Regions from separate parts of the Streptomyces sp. NPDC051136 genome, predicted to be linked through region 3. Evidence: riboswitches for the same ligand, from Rfam matches in the RefSeq annotation. Region 3 holds a riboswitch; each other region holds the start of a gene.
What was found. A riboswitch is a leader RNA that binds a small molecule or an ion and turns the genes downstream of it on or off. The one in region 3 is predicted to bind cyclic di-AMP.
Positions count from the first base shown of each region.

Region 1: linked by a shared signal. The riboswitch ahead of ACIBCJ_RS22555 (transglycosylase family protein) and the one ahead of ACIBCJ_RS25805 (transglycosylase SLT domain-containing protein) in region 3 are both predicted to bind cyclic di-AMP.
Region 2: linked by a shared signal. The riboswitch ahead of ACIBCJ_RS00630 (LysM peptidoglycan-binding domain-containing M23 family metallopeptidase) and the one ahead of ACIBCJ_RS25805 (transglycosylase SLT domain-containing protein) in region 3 are both predicted to bind cyclic di-AMP.

Region 1 covers NZ_JBITFE010000007.1:440,539-447,464, reverse strand. The annotation lists gene eno (phosphopyruvate hydratase) at 1-804, opposite strand, end outside; gene ACIBCJ_RS22555 (transglycosylase family protein) at 1,149-1,877, opposite strand; cyclic di-AMP (ydaO/yuaA leader) riboswitch at 1,881-2,048, opposite strand; gene ACIBCJ_RS22550 (transglycosylase family protein) at 2,226-3,284, opposite strand; gene ACIBCJ_RS22545 (cytochrome P450) at 3,429-4,748, opposite strand; gene ACIBCJ_RS22540 (nucleoside triphosphate pyrophosphohydrolase) at 4,745-5,722, opposite strand; gene ACIBCJ_RS22535 (SurA N-terminal domain-containing protein) at 5,799-6,452, opposite strand; gene pkaE (serine/threonine protein kinase PkaE) at 6,635-6,926, opposite strand, start outside.
Region 2 covers NZ_JBITFE010000001.1:150,885-157,810, forward strand. The annotation lists gene dxs (1-deoxy-D-xylulose-5-phosphate synthase) at 1-1,587, shown strand, start outside; gene ACIBCJ_RS00610 (aspartate aminotransferase family protein) at 1,588-2,973, shown strand; gene ACIBCJ_RS00615 (XRE family transcriptional regulator) at 3,038-3,652, shown strand; gene ACIBCJ_RS00620 (DUF6126 family protein) at 3,649-3,768, shown strand; gene ACIBCJ_RS00625 (tyrosine-protein phosphatase) at 3,790-4,587, opposite strand; cyclic di-AMP (ydaO/yuaA leader) riboswitch at 5,012-5,169, shown strand; gene ACIBCJ_RS00630 (LysM peptidoglycan-binding domain-containing M23 family metallopeptidase) at 5,174-6,100, shown strand; gene ACIBCJ_RS00635 (SGNH/GDSL hydrolase family protein) at 6,304-6,926, shown strand, end outside.
Region 3 covers NZ_JBITFE010000009.1:185,213-192,138, reverse strand. The annotation lists gene ACIBCJ_RS25820 (ABC transporter ATP-binding protein) at 1-502, opposite strand, end outside; gene ACIBCJ_RS25815 (DUF2092 domain-containing protein) at 564-1,796, opposite strand; gene ACIBCJ_RS25810 (polyprenyl synthetase family protein) at 2,158-3,168, opposite strand; cyclic di-AMP (ydaO/yuaA leader) riboswitch at 3,882-4,049, shown strand; gene ACIBCJ_RS25805 (transglycosylase SLT domain-containing protein) at 4,054-4,545, shown strand; gene ACIBCJ_RS25800 (HAD family hydrolase) at 4,624-5,433, opposite strand; gene fahA (fumarylacetoacetase) at 5,733-6,926, shown strand, end outside.

The sequences.
Region 1 (6,926 bases), on a different contig from region 3:
CTCCGTCATCTCGGCGGCGGAGCGGTTCTTGCCCTCGAAGGAGTAGGAGCCGTCCTTGTAGAACTCGGACGCGGCGACGTCGAGCGCGAGGGCGATCTGCTCGCCGGGGGTGTAGCCGGCCTCCTTGATCGCCTCCAGGATGAGGTCGAGCGCCTCGCGGTTGGAGCCGAGGTTGGGGGCGAAGCCGCCCTCGTCGCCGAGGCCGGTGGCCAGGCCCTTGTTCTTCAGGACCTTCTTGAGGGTGTGGTAGACCTCGGCACCCCAGCGCAGGGCCTCGGAGAAGGACTCCGCGCCGATCGGGGCGATCATGAACTCCTGGATGTCCACGTTGGAGTCGGCGTGCGAGCCGCCGTTCAGGATGTTCATCATCGGCACCGGCAGCAGGTGCGCGTTCGGGCCGCCCAGGTAGCGGAAGAGCGGCAGGTCCGACGCCTCGGAGGCGGCGTGGGCGACGGCGAGGGAGACGCCGAGGATGGCGTTGGCGCCGAGCGAGCCCTTGTTGTCGGTGGCGTCCAGGTCGAACATGGCCTGGTCGATCAGGCGCTGCTCGGTGGCGTCGTAGCCGACCAGCTCCGGGCCGATCTGCTCGATGACGGCCAGGACGGCCTTCTCGACACCCTTGCCGAGGTAACGGCCCGGGTCGCCGTCACGGAGTTCGATGGCCTCGAAGGCACCGGTGGAGGCGCCGGACGGAACGGCGGCACGACCCGTGCTGCCGTCGTCGAGGCCGACCTCGACCTCGACCGTGGGGTTGCCTCGGGAGTCCAGGATTTCCCGGGCTACGACGACGTCGATGGACGGCACGAGCATCTCCTTCTTCAATGTGACGCTTCGGTGTGACGCGCGGGTCCCGCAGGACCGCGGCGGCTCTGCGGGACCGAGCCTAACCGGCCCGGGGCGATCGGCCAGCCGATCGCCCACCCGCTGGACAGAACCGAGAGTAAATTGTTTCCGAACGGAACAAAGACGTTTCCGGAAACCGGGACCCAACCAGTGCCGGGCGCGGGGGCCGACGCCGGGCGGGCACCGGCCGGGTCCGCGCCGGGCACGGGAGCGGACTCCCGTCCGGGCGCCCGACGCGAAAAAGCCCGCCCCGGTGCGTACGGGGGAACACGCACCGGGGCGGGAGTCGCGGGAGCCGCCGCCGTTTACTTCAGGTGCAGCTGCTGGCCCGGGTAGATGAGGTCGGCGTCGTCGACGATGTCGTCGTTCAGCTTGAACAGCTTCGCCCAGCCGCCCTTGACGTCGTGCTCGTGGGCGATCGTGCTGAGGGTGTCGCCCTTGACGACCTTGTACTCGCCGTCACCCTTCTCGACCTTCTTGCCGGTCGGGGTGGTGACGGTCTTCTTCTCGGCGGGCTTGTCGGCCTTCGGCTCGGCGGCCGGGCGCTCCTCGGAGCGCGAGGCCTTCTGCTCGGTGGAGCGCTCGGCGGTGGAGCCGCCGCTCTGGCTCTGCGAGCCCTCGGAGCTGCCGGAGCCGCTGTCCGAGCCGCCACCGCTGTACGCGGCACCCGACAGGCCGGTGCCGCAGACCGGCCAGGCACCCTTGCCCTGACCCGCGAGGACCTTCTCGCCGATCTCGATCTGCTGCGCCTTGCTCGCCTGGTCGGCGGTGGAGGCGTACTGCGTACCGCCGTAGGCGGCCCAGGTGGAGGCGGAGAACTGCAGACCGCCGTAGTAACCGTTGCCGGTGTTGATGGACCAGTTGCCGCCGGCCTCGCACTGGGCGACGGCGTCCCACTCGGACGCGGTGGCGGCGGAGGCGTTGCCGGCCGCCATCAGCGGGGCGGCGACGGCGGCACCGGTGACGCCGGCGACGGCGATGACACGGGTGGCCTTGGACGGACGACGGTGCTTGCCCTTGCTGGAAAACAGCATGGTTGATCCCCTCACCGACGCCTGCGAGGTGAGCTGTCGGGTTCGGGCCGGTTGAGTTGCCCGGCCGGGTTCCTCGCGGAACTCGGCTCCACCCCTAGCCGCTCCGGCTCAACTGCCCCGGTGCGGCACTTACCTTGGGTCCCCCGCTCCTGCCTTCGGCGCTTGACGCGACGACTGTTCCCGTACGGCCGCTGGCAGGATTCGGCGTTGCGGCTGTCGGGGCCCGCGGTGGCGAGCGGTCACGACCGTAGACACGCGCTCCGCGGATTTTCAAAGACGATCACGGCTTCTGAGACCTATCTCTCACGAGATCCAAAAGGGACATATGATCTCCAACCGTGACGCGAACTACCCCTGCTTTTCGACCGATTCGCCCGTGACCGTGAGCGTCTGACCGGGGAGGATGTGGTCCGGGTCGGCACCGACGACCGTCTTGTTGCCGGCGTACAGCGCGTGCCACCCGCCGTCGACGCCAAGGGAGTCGGCGATGGCCCACAGGCTGTCCCCGGAACGGACGGTGTACGCACCGTCCTCGACCTCTCGCGGCTCACCGTCGCGCGAGGCGTGCCGCCCCGCCGTCTCGTCCGCGCGGCCCCTGCCGCCCGCATCCTCGTCCGCACTGTCGCCGCGGTGCCGTCCGGAGCCGGACGCCCCCTCGCCGCCCTGCTGTTCGGCACGGGCGTCGGGGTCGGATTCGGCGGAAGTGTCCGACTTGGTGGACGAACTCGCGTCACCGGACGACGCCTCGGAGGGGGTGCCGGCCGGCGAGGAAGAGGGCGAAGGGGACGAAGGGGGCGCTTCGTTCGCATCGCCCGAGTCGGACTTCCCGGTCGACTCGGAGGACCCTGAAGACCCTGAGGACCCGGAGGCGTCGGAGGACCCCGTCGACCGGGACGACCCCGACGACTCGGATGCATCGGGCGTTTCGGTGGCCGTCGGCGACCCGGCCGACCCGGAGCCGTCGGTCTTGCCCGACGCGTCCGAACCTTCCGACGCACCGTCACCGGCCGAGCCGCCGCCCACGGCTCCCGAGTCGTTGCCCAGACCGGCGAGCAGGCCGCAGGTCGGCCAGGCGGCGATGCCCTGGTCCGCGTGGACCTTCTCGGCGATCCGTATCTGCTGCGAACGGCTTGCCTCGTCGGCGCTCGGGGCGTAGTCGAGGCCGCCGTACCGCTCCCAGGCCTCCTGGGACAGCTGCAGGCCGCCGTAGTACCCGTTGCCGCTGTTCTGGCTCCAGGCGCCGCCGGTCTCGCACTCGGCCACCTGGTCCCAGGTCGCCGAGTCCGCCGCGTGGGCGCCGGTGGCACCGAGCAGCGGGATCGCGATGGCGGAGCCGGTCACACCGGCGGCGACGACCAGAGCGGGAGCCTGGCGGGGGCGACGGTGACGACCGTTCCCGGAGAGCATGCGACGACCTTTCACGAGACGACGGGGACCCACGCGGCGGATGACGCTCGACACCACGTTGATCCGTGAACGTATAGGGAGATCATCACTAGTCACAAGTTCATGCCGCGCAGATCACGTGAAGATCACAGAGTTGAGCGCGTGTCACTTTTGCGTCGGTGATCCACCGCGGTCGGCCGGCGCCGCGTGCGGTGTGAACGACACGGGCAACGTACGCAGACCGCGCATGATGAGCCCGCCGCGCCACCTCAGTTCGGCCGGGTCCGCGGCGAGGCGGAGGTCGGGCAGCCTGGTGAGGAGCGTGGCCAGCGCCGTCTGACCCTCCAGCCTGGCGAGCGGTGCGCCGAGGCAGTAGTGGATGCCGTGGCCGTACCCGAGGTGCTGGCTGTCGCGCCGGGCGAGGTCCAGGGTGTCCGGGTCGGTGAACCGCTCCGGGTCCCGGTCGGCGGCGGCGAGGACGACGAGGACGGGGTCCCCGGCCGCCACGTCCTGTCCGCCGATGGTCAGCGGCCGGGTGGCGAAGCGCCAGGTGGCCAGCTCCACCGGGCCGTCGTAGCGGAGGAGTTCCTCGACACCGGTCTCCAGCAGGCCGCGCTCGCCGGCGGTGAGGGACGTCTGCAGCCGCTCCCGCTGCTCGGGGTGGGTGAGCAGCGCGTACGTGCCGTTGCCGATCAGGTTCACCGTGGTTTCGAACCCTGCGAAGAGCAGGATGAAGGCCATGGCCGCGGCCTCGTTCTCGGTGAGGTGCTCGCCGTGGTCGGAGGCGCGGATCAGGCCGGAGATGAGGTCCTCGCCGGGGGCGGGCTCGGGCGGCAGTGCGGCGCGCTTGCGGTGGATGAGGTCGGCGAGGTAGCCGCGCATCTTCTTCACCGACCGCGCGACGCCGCCTCGCGGGCCGCCTCCGTGACGGATCATCATGCCCGCCCAGTCCCGGAAGTCGTCCTGGTCCTCGCGGGGGACGCCGAGCAGGTCGCAGATAGCGTAGATGGGCAGCGGGAAGGCGAAGTCGTGGATCAGGTCGGCGGAGCCGGTGGCCGCGAACCGGTCGATGAGGCCGTCGGCCAGCTCCTGCACCCGGGGGGCGAACTCGGCCACCCGGCGGGGCGTGAACGCCTTGCTGACCAGTCGGCGCAACCGGGTGTGGTCCGGCGGGTCGATGTTCAGCAGATGGGTCATCAGCTCGGCCTTCCGCTCCCCCGGAATGCCGGTCTTGCCCTTGGCGTGCGCGGGCTCGTCGTGGTGCGCCGGGTTCTTGGACAGCCGCGGGTCGGCGAGGGCCTGCTTCGCGTCCGCGTACCGGGTGACCAGCCAGGCCTCCACTCCGCTGGGCAGCCGGGTGCGGTGCACGGGGGCGTGCCGGCGCAGCCAGGCGTAGGCCGGGTAGGGGTCGCTCGCGAACTCCCAGGTGAACAGCTCGGGGGCGGGGCCGGAAGCGGGGCCGGGGGCGGGCGGGAGGCCGGTCATCCCTCGACCGCCCGGATCGCGTCGCGGTAGGTGCGGGCCGCTGCTCTCAGGGCCGCTTCGGGGTCGGTGCCCTCGGACTCGGCGCGGGCGGCGAGGGCGAGGAGCTGGTAGCCGATGCCCTCGCCGGTGGGCAGCGGGACGGGCAGGCCCGCCGTGCGGACGCGGGAGGCGAGCTTGGCGGCGAGGGCGAGGCCGGGCTGGCCGAGGGGGACGCCTTCGGTGACGGAGGTGCGCTGCTTCTCGGCGGCCTTGGTGCGCAGCCAGTGGGCGCGGACCTCCTCGGGGGTGTCCGCCTTCTCGTCGCCGAAGACGTGCGGGTGGCGGTGGACGAGCTTGTCGACGATGGTGCCGGCCACGTCGTCGACGGAGAACGGGGCGTCGGGGTCGTCCTCGGCGATGCGGGCGTGGAAGACGACCTGGAGGAGCACGTCGCCGAGTTCTTCGCGCAGTTCGTCGCGGTCGCCGTCCTCGATGGCCTCGACGAGTTCGTACGCCTCCTCGATGGCGTACTTGGCCAGGCCCCGGTGGGTGCGCTGCGAGGACCAGGGGCATTCGAGGCGGATGCGGTCCATGACCTGGACGAGGTCGAGGAGGCGGGCGCCGGGGAGGTCGTAGGAGGCGGGGAGCAGTTCGAGGTCGGGCATGCGGACGCGGCCGGAGCCGGCGAGGCGGGCCAGACCGTCGGTGAGCGCGGGGTCGCCTTCGCCGGTGGCGACGACGACCGCGGTGCGGCCGCCGGCGCAGGCGTCCACCAGCTCCTCGGCGGTGGGGGCCGCCTCGTCGACGCGGACGCCCGCCTCGCGCAGGTACGGCAGCTGCGGGTGGGCTCCGTCGGCGCACAGGACGCGGTCGGCGGTGCGCAGGGCCTGCCAGGCGGGCCAGGACAGCAGGCCGGGGGCGACCCGGTGGCTGGTGGTGAGCAGGACGATGCGGCCCTGGCCGGGGGTGGTCGCGTCGGCGGTGGTTGCGTTCACTCCCCGAACCTAACGCACGCCGCCGACGGCCCCCCGAGTTGTCCACAGGGGGCCGTATCGTCGCTGCTCAGTGGGGCTATGCGGGCTGCTGGACCTCGGCCGCCGCGATCTCCCGCAGCCACGGCGCCGGTGCGTCGACGCGGCCGCTCTTCTGGACGTCCCAGGCGCCGTAGCGCGGGTTGAGGTCGATGTCGAGCTTCTTGGAGGCGTCGGACAGGGCCTGCCAGAACTCGGGCCTGCTGGTGTCGGTGCCGAGGCTCTGGGCGAGTTTCTGGGCCTCCAGCTGGACGCGGAGGTTGTCGTCGAGGCGTGCGGGGGCGACGCCGTACTGCTGGAGCCAGGCCGTCTCCAGCTGCCGGGGGCCGCCGGCCTGTTCCTCCAGGCCGCCGCGCATGCCCTCGACCTCCTTGCGGCTGACGGTCACGCCGGCGTCGCGGGCGGCGCGGTGCAGGACGCGGTCGAGGACCATGCCGTGCAGGGTGTCGCGGGTGAGGGTGCCGGTCTTGGCGACGACCTGCTCGTACTGGGTGTCGTCCGGGACGGCGGCGCGCTGGGCCTCGCGCACCTCGTCGACGCGGTTCTCCAGTTGGGCGACGGTGATCCGCTGGTCGCCGACGACGGCCGCCGCGCCCGGATGCGCGTCGTTGCCGCAGGCGGTGAGCAGGGGTGCCGCTGCGGCGATCGCGGCGGTGAGGAGAAGCGCGGAGCGACGGCGGCTGCGGCGGTGCAAGGGAACCTCCCGTTTGGAGATTGTGCGACGGTGCACAAAGTCTTGCGATGATCGATGTTAGGCAGTGGCCCGGCTCTGGCCAACCCATTGGACCAACGATTCATCGGGACTTCGGGCACCGCCTCGCGCCCGCCCGGGCCCGGCGGCCTCCGGGTGGTGGCCGGGCGGCGGCCGGCCGGTGGTCAGCCGCGCACCTGGCCGAGCCACTGGAGGGTGCGCCGGATGTCGGCGGCGAGCGGGTGGCCGGGGCCGTGCAGGCGCTCCACGTCGTGCAGCAGGCGGACCAGTGTGTCGTGGGCGGCGGCGCGGTCGCCGAGGGCGAGCAGGAGGTGGCCGATGCGGCGCCGGACGTCGTGGGCGAGGTCGGGGTCGCCGGCGACGTACTGGTTCTCGTAGTACGGCAGCAGCCCGCGGTACTCGGCGAGGGCAGCGGCGGGTTCGCCGAGCTGTTCCAGGCACTGGGCGGCGTCGTAG
Region 2 (6,926 bases), on a different contig from region 3:
GACGGCCTGGCCAAGGCCCGCCAGGTCAGGGGGGAGAGCAGCCATGTCGTCGCCGTGATCGGTGACGGCGCGCTCACCGGCGGCATGGCCTGGGAGGCGCTGAACAACATCGCGGCGGCCAGGGACCGGCCGCTGATCGTCGTCGTCAACGACAACGAACGCTCGTACGCGCCGACCACCGGCGGCCTCGCCAACCATCTGGCCACCCTGCGCACCACCGACGGCTACGAGCGGGCCCTGGCCTGGGGCAAGGACGTCCTCCAGCGCACGCCCGTGGTCGGCAACACCGTCTACGAGGCCCTGCACGGCGCGAAGAAGGGCTTCAAGGACGCCTTCGCCCCGCAGGGCCTCTTCGAGGACCTGGGACTGAAGTACCTCGGCCCGATCGACGGGCACGACATCGGCGCCGTCGAGTCGGCGCTGCGCCGCGCCAAGCGCTTCCACGGTCCGGTGCTGGTGCACTGCCTCACCGAGAAGGGCCGCGGCTACGAGCCCGCCCTGCGCGACGAGGAGGACCACTTCCACACCGTCGGCGTGATGGACCCCCTCACCTGCGAGCCGCTCAAACCTGCGGGTGGGCCGTCCTGGACCTCCGTGTTCGGTGAGGAGATCGTCCGGATCGGCGAGGAGCGCGAGGACGTGGTGGCGATCACCGCGGCCATGCTGCACCCCGTCGGCCTCGCCCCCTTCGCGGCACGTTTCCCCGACCGGGTCTGGGACGTCGGCATCGCCGAGCAGCACGCCGCCGTCTCCGCCGCCGGTCTCGCCACCGGCGGACTGCACCCGGTCGTCGCCGTCTACGCCACCTTCCTCAACCGGGCCTTCGACCAGCTGCTCATGGACGTGGCGCTGCACCGCTGCGGCGTCACCTTCGTCCTGGACCGGGCGGGCGTCACCGGCGTCGACGGGGCCTCGCACAACGGCATGTGGGACATGTCCGTCCTCCAGGTCGTCCCCGGCCTGCGCATCGCCGCCCCGCGCGACGCCGACCAGCTGCGCGCCCAGCTGCGCGAGGCGGTCGCCGTCGAGGACGCGCCGACGCTGCTGCGCTTCCCCAAGGAGTCGGTCGGACCCGTCGTACCCGCCGTGGACCGGATCGGCGGCCTGGACGTCCTGCACGCCGCGGACCGGCCCGAGGTGCTGCTCGTGGCCGTCGGCGTGATGGCGTCCGTCTGCCTGGGCGCCGCCGAGCTGCTGGAGGCCCGCGGCATCGGCTGCACCGTCGTCGACCCCCGCTGGGTCAAGCCCGTCGACCCGGCGCTCGCGCCCCTCGCGGCCCGGCACCGCCTGGTGGCCGTCGTCGAGGACAACAGCCGCGCGGCCGGGGTCGGTTCCGCGGTGGCCCTGGCGCTCGGCGACGCCGAGGTCGACGTCCCCGTGCGCCGCTTCGGCATCCCCGAGCAGTTCCTCGCGCACGCCAAGCGTGCCGAGGTGCTCGCGGACGTCGGCCTCACCCCGGTCGACGTGGCCGGCCGGATCAGCGCGAGCCTGGCCCTCGCCGGACCGGCCGGTGCGCAGCCCGGGGGACCGGCAGTGGAACAGTCCGGCGACGGACGGATCGTCATGCCAGCGCAAGGAGAGAACTGAATGACCAAGGGGTTCGACCTCGCCGCGCTCCTGGCCGAGCGCGGGGCCGAGCGGTACGAGCTGCACGCCAGGCACCTCAACCACCAGCTGCCGCGCATGCTGCGCACCATCGGCTTCGACAAGGTCTACGAGCGGGCCGAGGGAGCGCACTTCTGGGACGCCGAGGGCAACGACTACCTGGACATGCTCGCCGGGTTCGCGGTGATGGGCCTGGGACGCCACCACCCGGTCGTCCGCAAGGCGCTGCACGACGTGCTCGACGCCTCGCTCGCCGACCTGACCCGGTTCGACTGCCCGCCGCTGCCCGGACTGCTGGCGGAGAAGCTGCTCTCCTACAGCCCCCACCTGGACCGGGTCTTCTTCGGCAACAGCGGCACCGAGGCGGTCGAGACCGCGCTGAAGTTCGCCCGCTACGCGACCGGCAGGAGGAGGATCCTCTACTGCACGCACGCCTTCCACGGCCTGACCACCGGCTCGCTCTCCGTCAACGGCGAGGACGGGTTCCGCAAGGGCTTCGCGCCGCTGCTGCCCGACACCGCCGTCCCGCTGGGCGACCTGGACGCCCTGGCCCGGGAGCTGAAGAAGGGCGACGTGGCCGCCCTGATCGTGGAGCCGGTCCAGGGCAAGGGCGTCCACGAGGCCCCGCCGGGCTATCTGCTCGCCGCGCAGGAACTGCTGCACCGGCACAAGGCGCTGCTGATCGCCGACGAGGTGCAGACGGGCCTGGGCCGTACCGGGAAGTTCTACGCCTACCAGCACGAGGACGGCGTCGAGCCCGACCTGGTCTGCGTCGCCAAGGCGCTGTCCGGCGGCTACGTGCCGGTCGGGGCCACCCTGGGCAAGGACTGGATCTTCCAGAAGGTGTACTCCTCGATGGACCGCGTGCAGGTCCACTCGGCGAGCTTCGGGTCCAACGCGCAGGCCATGGCCGCCGGACTCGCGGTGCTGTCGGTGATGGAGAACGAGGAGATCGTGGCGAACGCCGCCGCGGTGGGGGAGCGGCTGAAGTCCCGGCTGGCGGCGCTGGTGGACCGCTACGAGCTGCTGGCCGACGTCCGGGGCCGCGGGCTGATGATCGGCATCGAGTTCGGCCGGCCCAGCTCCCTGAAGCTGCGCAGCCGCTGGACGATGCTGCAGGCCGCACGGAAGGGACTGTTCGCCCAGATGGTGGTCGTGCCGCTCCTGCAGCGGCACCGGATCCTGACCCAGGTGTCCGGCGACCACCTGGAGGTGATCAAACTGATCCCGCCGCTGATCATCGACACCGACGACGCCGACCGGTTCGTCGACGCCTTCACCGACGTGATGGAGGACGCCCACAACGGCGGTGGCCTGATGTGGGACTTCGGCAAGACACTGGTCAAGCAGGCGGTGGCCAACCGCTGAGGGTGGCTTTTGCCTCAGAGGCAAGAGATTTGCCTCTGAGGCAAGATGCGGGCTGAATGGAGCCATGAGCTCCTCCGAGACCGGCCCCGCCGAAGGGGCGGTCGCCGCCGTCGCGCCCCGGCTCCGTGAGCTGCGGCGGCGGGCCGCCCTCACCCTGGAGACCGCGGCCCGCGCCGCGGGGCTCTCGCCCGCCCACCTCTCCCGCCTGGAGACGGGGCAGCGCCAGCCCTCGCTGCCGATGCTGCTCGCCCTCGCCCGCGTCTACGGTACGACCGTCGCGGAGCTGCTGGGCGAGAGCACCGCCGACCGGGACGCCGTCGTACGGGGTGCCGACATGGAACCCACCACGGCGGGCGGCTGGACGTACTGGCAGGCGGGCGCGCCGGGCCGCGGCATGCAGGCCCTGCGCGTCCAGGTGCCGTACGGCTCGCAGGGCGACGTCGTGCGGGTGCACCCCGGGGAGGAATGGCTGCACGTCCTGCGGGGCCGGTTGCGCCTGCGCCTCGGGGACACCGAGCACCGGCTCACCGCGGGGGACAGTGCCCACTTCGACTCCATGACCCCGCACCGGATCGCGGCCCGGGACCCCGACGGGGTCGAGCTGCTCTTCGTCCACACCCTGCTGCAGAGCCCGACGGCCGCCCTGTGCCTCGGCCCGACCCCTGGAGAGACGCCATGAGCACCATGGAGGACAAGTTCCCGCGCGCCCTGTGGGTGCGGCTGCTCGTCTACATCGCCCTCGGGCACGTCTTCGGCGGCTTCCTCTACCTACTGTTCGAGGTGGGCGCCAGGTGACGTCGTGCGCCGGCGGGTGGCTCAGTCCACCATCCGCTCGCGCAGCCGCTCCCGGGTCCCGGCCGTGACCCGCAGCCCCCGCTCCAGGTAGGCGTCGACGTCGCCCCAGGTCTCCTCGATCGTCTCCAGGGCCGCCGCCAGGTACTCGGCGCGCGCGTCGAACAGAGGGCTGAGCAGCTCCATGACCTCGGGGGAGTAGGCGGAGGCGGCGGAGCCGCTGCGGCGCACCTTGTAGCGGCGGTGCGCGGCGTTCGACTTCAGGTAGTCCTCGACGACTGCGTCGCGCTCGACGCCCAGGGCGAGCAGGGTGACCGCGATCGACAGACCCGCCCGGTCCTTGCCCGCCGCGCAGTGCATCAGTACGGGGACGCTGTCCTCGGCGAGTGCGTGCAGGACCCGGGAGTGCTCCTCCGTGCGCTCCGTCACCATCGTGCGGTAGGAGTGGATCATCCGGTTCGCCGCCTTGTCGTCGGCGAGCAGCTCGCGCAGCTGGTCGAGGTCTCCGTCACGGACCATCTTCCAGAACTCGGCGCCGTCGGCCGGATCGCTCAGCGGCAGGTTCACGTTGCGCACGCCCGGCAGCTCGACGTCCGCCCCTTCGAGCTTCAGGTCGGCCGCGTTGCGGAAGTCGAAGATCGTGTGCAGGCCCAGCGTGGCCAGGAAGGCGGTGTCCTCCCCGGTGGCGTGCGCGAGGTGGCCGCTGCGGAACAGCACGCCCTGTCGCACCCGCCGGCCGTCCACGGTCGGCAGTCCGCCCAGGTCCCGGAAGTTGCGCACTCCGGTCAGCTCGGGTTCGGTCGACGGGACCTGCTGCGTCACGGGGGGCTCCTCCCACTCGGCGCCGCCGCCGCTGCTCGCCGACGGGCACCTCGACGATACGGCATCACCCGTACGGGAAAGCCGTTCGGTGCGGGCTGTTGCGGGCGGATAAGAGTTATCTGTCCGAATTGGTGGATTGATGACAACTGGCCCTGAAATGGCGAAGGCTGGAAAAGGGGCGCGTGAGCAGCGTCATATCCGTGACGGTGCGTTGTCCGTCATGTTCACGTAATTCAGTTGGTTCTCAAGGACTTTCAGGAAAGGCGGGGTGGCGGAAATCGACGCAGGGTTACCGCTTGTTCCCGTAAAGGATCAATCGGAACACCCGTCCAAGGAATCCCACGCTTGTCCGTGCGTGTCCCGGTCCCTTACGTTCACCACCGATCCGGACGGACGCCTAATCCTGCCGCCGACCGGAGCCCGCACTCATCGACCACCCGTACCCGGCAGGAGCGGGGGACCCACAGGTAGAACTGCCTGTTCCGGTTCCCGGAACGGCTTGGGGTAAAGCCGCGTTTCGACGCGGCCGGGCATCTCCAGCCCGCACCCGACAGCTCACCTCGCAGGCGCCGGAGAGGAATTCGCCATGCCCGCGAAGGGTAAGCACCGCCGTACCAGGGCCATGCGCCTGACCCGCACCATCGCCATCGCCGGATCCGGTGGCGCCGCGCTCGCGCTCCCGCTGATGGGCGCCGCCGCCGCCAACGCCGCTCCGGCGCACTCGGTCTCCGAGCAGGCCGTGCAGTCCGTGGCGACGTCGGCGAAGAAGACCGCCGCGAGCGGCTCCGAGAAGAACGCGGATGCCCGCACGTACACCGTGAAGAGCGGTGACTACCTGTCGAAGATCGCCGACGAGCAGGACGTCGACGGCGGCTGGAAGAAGCTGTACGCGGACAACCGCGAGGCCGTCGGCGCCGACCCGTCGCTGATCCACCCGGGCCTCGAACTGTCCATCGGCGGCCAGGCCGCCAAGTCCTCGGCGCCCTCGCACAAGCCCGCCGAGAAGCCGGCCCAGAAGTCGACGGACGCCGAGAAGACCTCCTCCTCGGACTCCTCCGAGTCGTCCGAGTCCGCCGGCACCGGCACCCAGTCCGCGGCCACCACCAGCGGTTACACCTCCCCGGTCGCGGGCGGCACCGTCGGCACGCCGTACCACCAGTCCGGCAGCATGTGGTCCAGCGGCTACCACACCGGCACCGACTTCGTCGTCCCCACCGGCACCTCCCTCAAGGCCGTCGGCGCGGGCACCGTCGTCTCGGCCGGCTGGGGCGGCGCGTACGGCAACCAGGTCGTCATCCAGCTCGCCGACGGCCACTACGCCCAGTACGCCCACCTCTCCTCGCTCTCCGTCTCCGCCGGCCAGTCGGTGACGGCGGGTCAGCAGGTCGGCCTCTCGGGTGCCACCGGCAACGTGACCGGCCCGCACCTGCACTTCGAGATCCGCACCACGCCGGACTACGGCTCGGACATCGACCCGATCGCGTTCCTGCGCTCGCACGGCGTCTCCGTCTGACGACCCGCTTCCGCGCGGCCTCGCGCCCCGAAGGCCGGACCCCGATCCCCGGGTCCGGCCTTCGGCGTATTCCGGAATTGACGAACACTTTAGGCGTGGCCTTTCTCACCGCCCGTCAACCCCGCCCTACGGTCGCGTAGGTCACATTCCAAGGTGAATCATGGGCCGACGTGGCAGACGATTCGAAGAGTGACAGCAGAGCAGTGATCGGGTCGTACGTGGCGGTGGGGGACAGCTTCACCGAAGGCGTCGGCGACCCCGGTCCCGACGGGGCGTTCGTCGGCTGGGCCGACCGACTCGCCGTACTGCTCGCGGACCGGCGCCCCGAGGGCGGCTTCACGTACACGAACCTCGCCGTGCGCGGCAGGCTCCTCGACCAGATCGTGGCCGAACAGGTCCCGCGGGTCGTGGCCCTCGCGCCGGACCTGGTCTCGTTCGCGGCGGGCGGCAACGACATCATCCGGCCCGGCACCGACCCCGACGAGGTCGCCGAACGGTTCGAACTGGCGGTGGCCGCGCTGACCGCCGCGGCCGGCCGCGTCCTGGTGACCACCGGGTTCGACACCCGCGGGGTGCCCGTCCTCAAGCATCTGCGCGGCAAGATCGCCACTTACAACGGACACGTCCGCGCCATCGCCGACCGCTACGGATGCCCGGTGCTCGACCTGTGGTCGCTGCGCAGCGTCCAGGACCGCAGGGCGTGGGACGCCGACCGGCTGCACCTGTCGCCGGAGGGTCACACCCGGGTTGCGCTGCGCGCGGGCCAGGCGCTCGGCCTGCCCGTCCCGGCCGACCCGGACCAGCCCTGGCCGCCACTGCCGCCCCG
Region 3 (6,926 bases):
CCGCGGCGAGGCCAAGACGCTGCTTCATGCCGAGCGAGTAGGCCTTCGCCTTCTTGCCGCCCGCGGCCGCGAGGCCCACCCGGTCCAGCGCGGCCGCGACGCGCTCGCGCCGGGTGCGCGGGTCGGCGGTCGGGTCGGCGGCGTCGTAGCGGATCAGGTTGTCGCGCCCGGTGAGGAAGCCGTACAGGGCCGGGCCCTCGATGAGGGCGCCGACCCGGGGCAGTACGGTGCGGGACGCGCGCGGCATGGGCTGCCCGAGGACCCGGGCGCTGCCCGAGGTGGGCTCGATCAGCCCCATCAGCATGCGGATGGTGGTGGTCTTGCCGGAGCCGTTGGGGCCGAGGAAGCCGAAGACGCTGCCCGCCGGGACGGTCAGGTCCAGACCGTCGACGGCGAGCTGTCCGCCGCGGTAGCGCTTGGTGAGCCCGCGGGTGGCGATGACGGCGTCGTCCTCGCTCTCCCGGTCCGGGCGCCGCGCTCGTACGGCGGACGGTTCGGCCATCGGCTCCCTCGTTCTCCTCGTCCCGGCCTTCCCGCCGTACGGGCGGCGGGCCGTGTACGGGCTACTTCGCGGCGTCGGCCGCCTTCACCAGCGCGTCCTTGGTGACCGCACCGGCGTAGACCTTGCCGTCGTCGGTGATCAGGGCGTTGACCAGGCGGGTCTTGAAGACCGTGCCCGAGCCGAAGTCGCCCTTGACCTGGTCGCCGAAGGAGCCGAGGAAGCCGCCCAGGGCTCCGAGGTCGCCGGCCGAGGAGCCCGTGGGCAGGCCGCCCCGGGAGCCGGTGTCGAAGGCGGCGATCGAGTTCCAGCCCTCGCCGATGACCTTGAGGCCGTCCAGCCCCTCGGCGGGTCCGCCCCCGGCCTTGCGGTCGTGCCCGGGAGCCTCGGCGCTCTTGTCGCCCTCGGTGACCTTCGCCCCCTCGGGCGGCGTGAAGTCGAACGTGGACGCGTCCGGCTTCGCGAAGTCGACCTTGGTGAAACCGACGTCCACGACGGCGGCGCCGCCGCTCGCCGGGGTCAGCGTGAACTTCAGCGGCGTGCCGGTCTCGGCGTCCACGGCGACGGTGATCGCACCGACCGTGGAGCCGTCCTGCTTGGGCTCGACGACCAGGCGGTACGCGTCCCGGCCGGCCACCTGCGCGGTGCCGCCGACGGACACGGACGTGGTGTCGTCGATCGACTCGAGCGCCTCGGCGGCGAAGTCCTTCGGGGTGGCCGGCACGTCCTTGCGCGGCTGCCCGGCGCTGCCGGAGGAGGCCGGGGCGGTGGAGTGGTAGACCTCGTTGGACTTGCTGTCGTAGCCCCAGACGTCCTTGCCGTCGTGGATCAGGCTGTACTCGGCGGCGTTCTCCATCAGGGACAGCTTCTGCCGGTCGGGGCCGTCGACGGCGACGCGCAGCGTGTGGCTGCCGGACGCCAGCTCGGTGAGCTTCGCCGACGGGTCGGCGGCGGATCCCTCGTCGTCGCCGCCGGAGCCCCGGCCCGCGGCCATGCCGGACATCAGGCCGCTCTCCAGACCGCCGAGGTCCGGCAGGCCCAGGTCGGTGTTGATCCGAACCGTGCCGGACATCTGCTGGACGTCCGACGCGGCGATCTTCTCGATGAGCTGCTCCGCCGTGACCTTCGGCAGGTCGGGGTCCCCGGAGTCGGCGAGCGCCGGGACGAGGCCGATCGTCACGGCCGCCACTCCCACCACCGCGACCGGGACGACGTACCGCGCGGCCTTGCGCCGGCCGGCCTGCGGCTCCTCGCCCGCTCCGGCGGTCGTGCTGTCGTCGGAATCGATCGGTGCCATGTGTGCCCTACCTCCGTCGTCGGCGGCGGCTGTCCCGCGATGTCACTCGTTCACCCGTGAGCCGCCATTCTCACCCGAATCGGTGAGGATTGGTGTTTTCCCGTGGTGTCCATCTGACCAAATCACCGGAGCACAAGCGTCAGACCGCGGGCTCAACTCCGCCTACTCCTGCGGGATGACACACACGGGCGGCGGCTCCCCCGGCCCGTAGGGGGCCGGGTACGCCGCCGGTGTCCGTACGGAACCGGGTACGCCGCCGGTGGACGGCACGCGGCCGACGGCGCCCGGCGCGAGGTCCGAAGGGATCAGCCGGTGGACGCACGCGTCGCAAGGCTCGCCCCCGGCTCAGGGCCGGACGGGGTCAGCCGGCCCGGTGGACCACCGCGTCGCACAGCTCCACCAGCGCCACCTTCGCGTCGCACTCCCGCAGCGGGGCCAGCGCGGCGCGGGCCTCCTCTGCGTACCGGACGGTGTCGCGGCGCGCCTGCTCCAGCGCGGGGTGGGCGCGCAGCAGGCGCAGGGCCTCGGCGTGCCGCGCGTCGTCGCTCAGGTCGGAGTCGAGCAGCTCGCACAGGGCGAGGTCCTCGGCCAGCCCCAGCCGGCCCGCCCGCTCGCGCAACCGCAGGACGGGCAGGGTGGGGATGCCCTCGCGCAGGTCCGTGCCGGGGGTCTTGCCGGACTCGTCGGAGTCGGAGGCGATGTCCAGGACGTCGTCCGCGAGCTGGAAGGCGACGCCGAGCCGCTCGCCGTACTGGGTCAGCACGTCCACCACCGTCTCGTCGGCGCCGGACATCATGGCGCCGAACCGGCAGGAGACCGCCACCAGCGAGCCCGTCTTGCCTCCCAGCACGTCCAGGTAGTGATCGACCGGGTCCCGGCCGTCCTGCGGTCCGGCCGTCTCCAGGATCTGGCCGGTGACCAGCCGCTCGAACGCGAGGGCCTGGACGCGGACCGCCTCGGGGCCGAGGTCGGCGAGGATCTGCGAGGCGCGGGCGAAGAGGAAGTCACCGGTGAGGACCGCGACCGAGTTGCCCCAGCGGGTGTTCGCGCTGGACACCCCGCGCCGCACGGCGGCCTCGTCCATCACGTCGTCGTGGTACAGCGTGGCGAGGTGGGTCAGCTCCACGACCACGGCCGAGGGCACGATCCCGGGGGCGTAGGGGTCGCCGAACTGCGCCGAGAGCATCACCAGCAGCGGCCGGAACCGTTTCCCACCGGCCCGCACCAGGTGCTGGGCGGCCTCCGTGATGAACGGCACCTCGCTTTTGGTTGCCTCGAGCAACCCTTCCTCGACAGCAACCAATCCGGCCTGGACATCGGCTTCCAGAGCCTGGTCCCGCACGCTCAGCCCGAACGGCCCGACGACGGTCACGAGGGGTCTCCTGTCTGCTGGTGTCTACTGGCGATTACCTGGTTTGTCGATAGGTCGCTGCCACCACTCAAGTCAGCGTATCCGGTCACGTTTCGATCACCGCTAGCGCCCACCGTTACAGGCCGGTCGGTATCGGATCATGAGCGATATGTTTTTGATCAGGTGATACGAGCAGATTCTGATCGAAATCGCACATCGCCAGAGGGGACGAACCGGACCCGGAACGGCGAGCGGGCCGGAAGCCGCCGTCCAAGATCCCACCACCCCCTCCAACGGCCCGCACTCCGAGAACGTCACCCCCTCGACGCCCGCCCGGGCACAGACACCGGCGCCCGCACCGGCACCCGCGCCCGCGGCGCCCGCCCGCGCGCTCACCACCCCGCTTCCCCTTCCACCGCGCTCGACACCCGAAGCCGCCCCCACCCACGGCCGGTTGGGACCTAGTTGGGCTTAATGCCCGTTTTGCCGTGCTTGTTGAGGCCAGTGAGTTGACTCACTCCGGACCGCCTGCGGGCAACCTCTCCACAACCTGTGCCCTCCCTTTGTCCCGCAAGCCAGTTGAGGGTTGGCAACAGCAAAGGATCAAGAGCCTCAAACCCCCCAGACCAAGGTCAACAGGCATGTTGGGTGATTCCTGCACTTGTTTCGGACATGTGCTCTCGCATACGTTCCCGGCCTGTCGGGCGGACGCCGAATCCTGCCATCGCCCGTCGCACAGTCATCCACCCAACACTTCGCAGGCAGGAGCGGGGGACCCAGGTAAGTCGCCGCGCCGGTCACCACCGGAGCGGCTCGGGGTGAAGCCGTACCCGTCAGGGCACGGCCGGGCACCTCCCCGCCCGAACCCGACAGCTCACCTCGCAGGCGTAAGGAGAGGGACACTGCATGTCTGCCAACGGTCAGAACCGTCACGCCCGCACCGGCCGCCTCGCTCGCAAGCTCGCCCTGGTCGGAACCGGTGCCGCGGTGCTCGCGATGCCGCTCGTCGGCGCCGCCACCGCCTCCGCGGCCACCCCGGCCGCCGCCACGACCGCCACCACGGCGGCGGTGACGTACCCGGACAACCTGGACGGCTGGATCCGCGAGTCGCTGGACATCATGGCGCAGCACGGCATCCCCGGGACCTACGAGGGCATCCACCGCAACATCATGCGGGAGTCCTCCGGCAACCCGCTCGCCATCAACAACTGGGACATCAACGCCATCAACGGCACCCCGTCCAAGGGGCTGCTCCAGGTGATCGACCCGACCTTCCAGGCGTACCACGTGGCCGGCACCTCCTGGGACCCGTACGACCCGGTCGCCAACATCACCGCCGCCTGCAACTACGCGGCCGACCGCTACGGCTCGATGGACAACGTCTTCAGCGCCTACTAGGCCGCACCGCCGGGGTGGCGCACCCAGCGGGGGCGCCACCCCGGCAACGCCTCACGGGGAGTGCCTCACGGCAGTGCCTCACGAGGTACCGAAGATCCGCTCGAGGACGACGGCCACGCCGTCGTCCTCGTTCGTCGTGGTGACCTCGTCGGCCACCGCCTTGAGTTCGGGGTGGGCGCCGGCCATGGCGACGCCGTGGGCCGCCCACTGGAACATGGGGATGTCGTTGGGCATGTCCCCGAAGGCGATCGTCCGCCGCCGCTCCAGGCCCAGGTGCTCGGCGGCCAGCGCGAGACCGGTCGCCTTGGTGATGCCGCACGGCTGGAGCTCCACGGTGCCGGGCCCCGACATGGTGACCGTCGCCAGGGAGCCGACCACCGCGCGGGCCGTCGCCGCCAACTCGTCGTCGGTCAGGTCGGGATGGCGCAGCAGCACCTTGCTGATCGGCGTGGACCACAGCTCCTCGCGCCGCTCGACGCGGACCGCGGGCAGGGTCGGGTGGGGCATCAGGTAGCCCGGCTCGATGAGCGTCAGCCCGTCGACGCCGTCCTGGTCGACGGCCGCGTGCACCTGGCCCACCTCGGCCTCGATCTTGCCGAGCGCGGTCTCGGCCAGCTCCCGGTCCAGGGTGACCGACCACAGCATCCGGTGCGCGCCGGCGTCGTACACCTGCGCGCCCTGCCCGCACACCGCGAGTCCGGCGCAGCCGAGGCGGTCGAGCAGGGCGCGCACCCGGGGGGCGGGCCGCCCCGTCACCACGAGGTGCCGCGCACCCGCCCCGGCGACGCGCGCCAGCGCGGCCAGCGACCGTTCGGAGACGGTGTCGTCGCCGCGGAGCAGCGTCCCGTCCAGGTCGGTGGCGACGAGTGAGTACGCGGTGCGGTCCATGATCAGAGAATACGGACACCGCACCCCTCCGACTCACCCGCGACCGCTTCCGTACGAGGACGGAGCGAGTGCGCTCGAACCCGTACGCGGATGCACGCGGACGTCCGATCATGCCCACAACCTCGTTGTCTTCCTTTTGTTCCGCTGTCCGCCGTCGCCGCGCCGTCGACCACCCGGAGACGGGGAAACGACTGCCCAAGACCGGTGGAGCACCCGTAACGTGTGGCCCGACCACGTGTCACGCGGCACACCCGGCGCGCACGGCGCACATGGCGAGCACGAGAGCGAGGCAGCACCCGATGCCCCCCTTCGATGTCCCCGAGGGCGACCCCTTCGGCCCGCACAACCTTCCGTACGGCGTGTTCTCGGTCCCCGGCCCGGACGGGCGGACGGAACGGACGGTGGGCGTCCGGCTCGGCGACCACGTCCTCGACGCGGGCGCGGCGGCCCACGCGCTCGGCTCGCCGTACGCGTCCCTGCTCGCGCAGCCCACCCTGAACCCGCTGCTGGCGGCATGGCGCACCGCCTGGTCGGACGTGCGGCGCGCGCTGACGGCGTGGGTGACGGTCCCCTCGCACCGCGAGACCCTGGAACCCCTCTTCCACCCGCTGTCGTCGGTGACCCTGCACCTGCCCTTCGAGGTCGCCGACTACGTGGACTTCTACGCCTCCGAGAACCACGCCCGCAACGTCGGCCGGATCTTCCGCCCCGAGGCCGCCGACCCCCTCACCCCGAACTGGAAGCACCTGCCGATCGGTTACCACGGCCGCTCCGGCACGGTCGTCGTCTCGGGCACGGACGTCGTACGCCCGTCGGGGCAGCGCAAGGCCCCGGCCGACGCCGCTCCCGTCTTCGGCCCGTCCGTCCGCCTGGACATCGAGGCCGAGGTCGGCTTCGTGGTGGGCGTGCCCTCCGAGCTGGGCAGTCCGGTGGCGCTCCGTGACTTCCGCGAGCACGTCTTCGGACTCTGCCTGCTCAACGACTGGTCCGCCCGGGATGTCCAGGCCTGGGAGTACGTCCCGCTCGGCCCGTTCCTCGGCAAGTCCTTCACCACGTCGGTGTCCGCGTGGATCACCCCGCTGGACGCGCTGGACGAGGCACGGGTGGCGCCGCCCGAGCGCACCCACGAGCTGCTGCCCTACCTGGACGACACGGACGACGAGCAGGACGGCCCCGGCGGCTACGACCTGCGGATCTCGGTCGCCGTCAACGGCCACGTCGTCTCGGAGCCGCCGTTCTCCACCATGTACTGGACGGCCGCCCAGCAGTTGGCCCACATGACGGTCAACGGCGCCTCGTTGCGCACCGGCGACCTCTACGGCTCGGGCACGGTGAGCGGGCCCACCGAGCGGGAGCGCGGGTCGCTGCTCGAACTGACCTGGAACGGCCGCGACCCGTTGGAACTCCCCGACGGGAAGCGCACGTTCCTGGAGGACGGCGACGTGGTGACCCTGTCGGCCTGGGCTCCCGGTCCCGGCGGCGTCCGGGTGGGA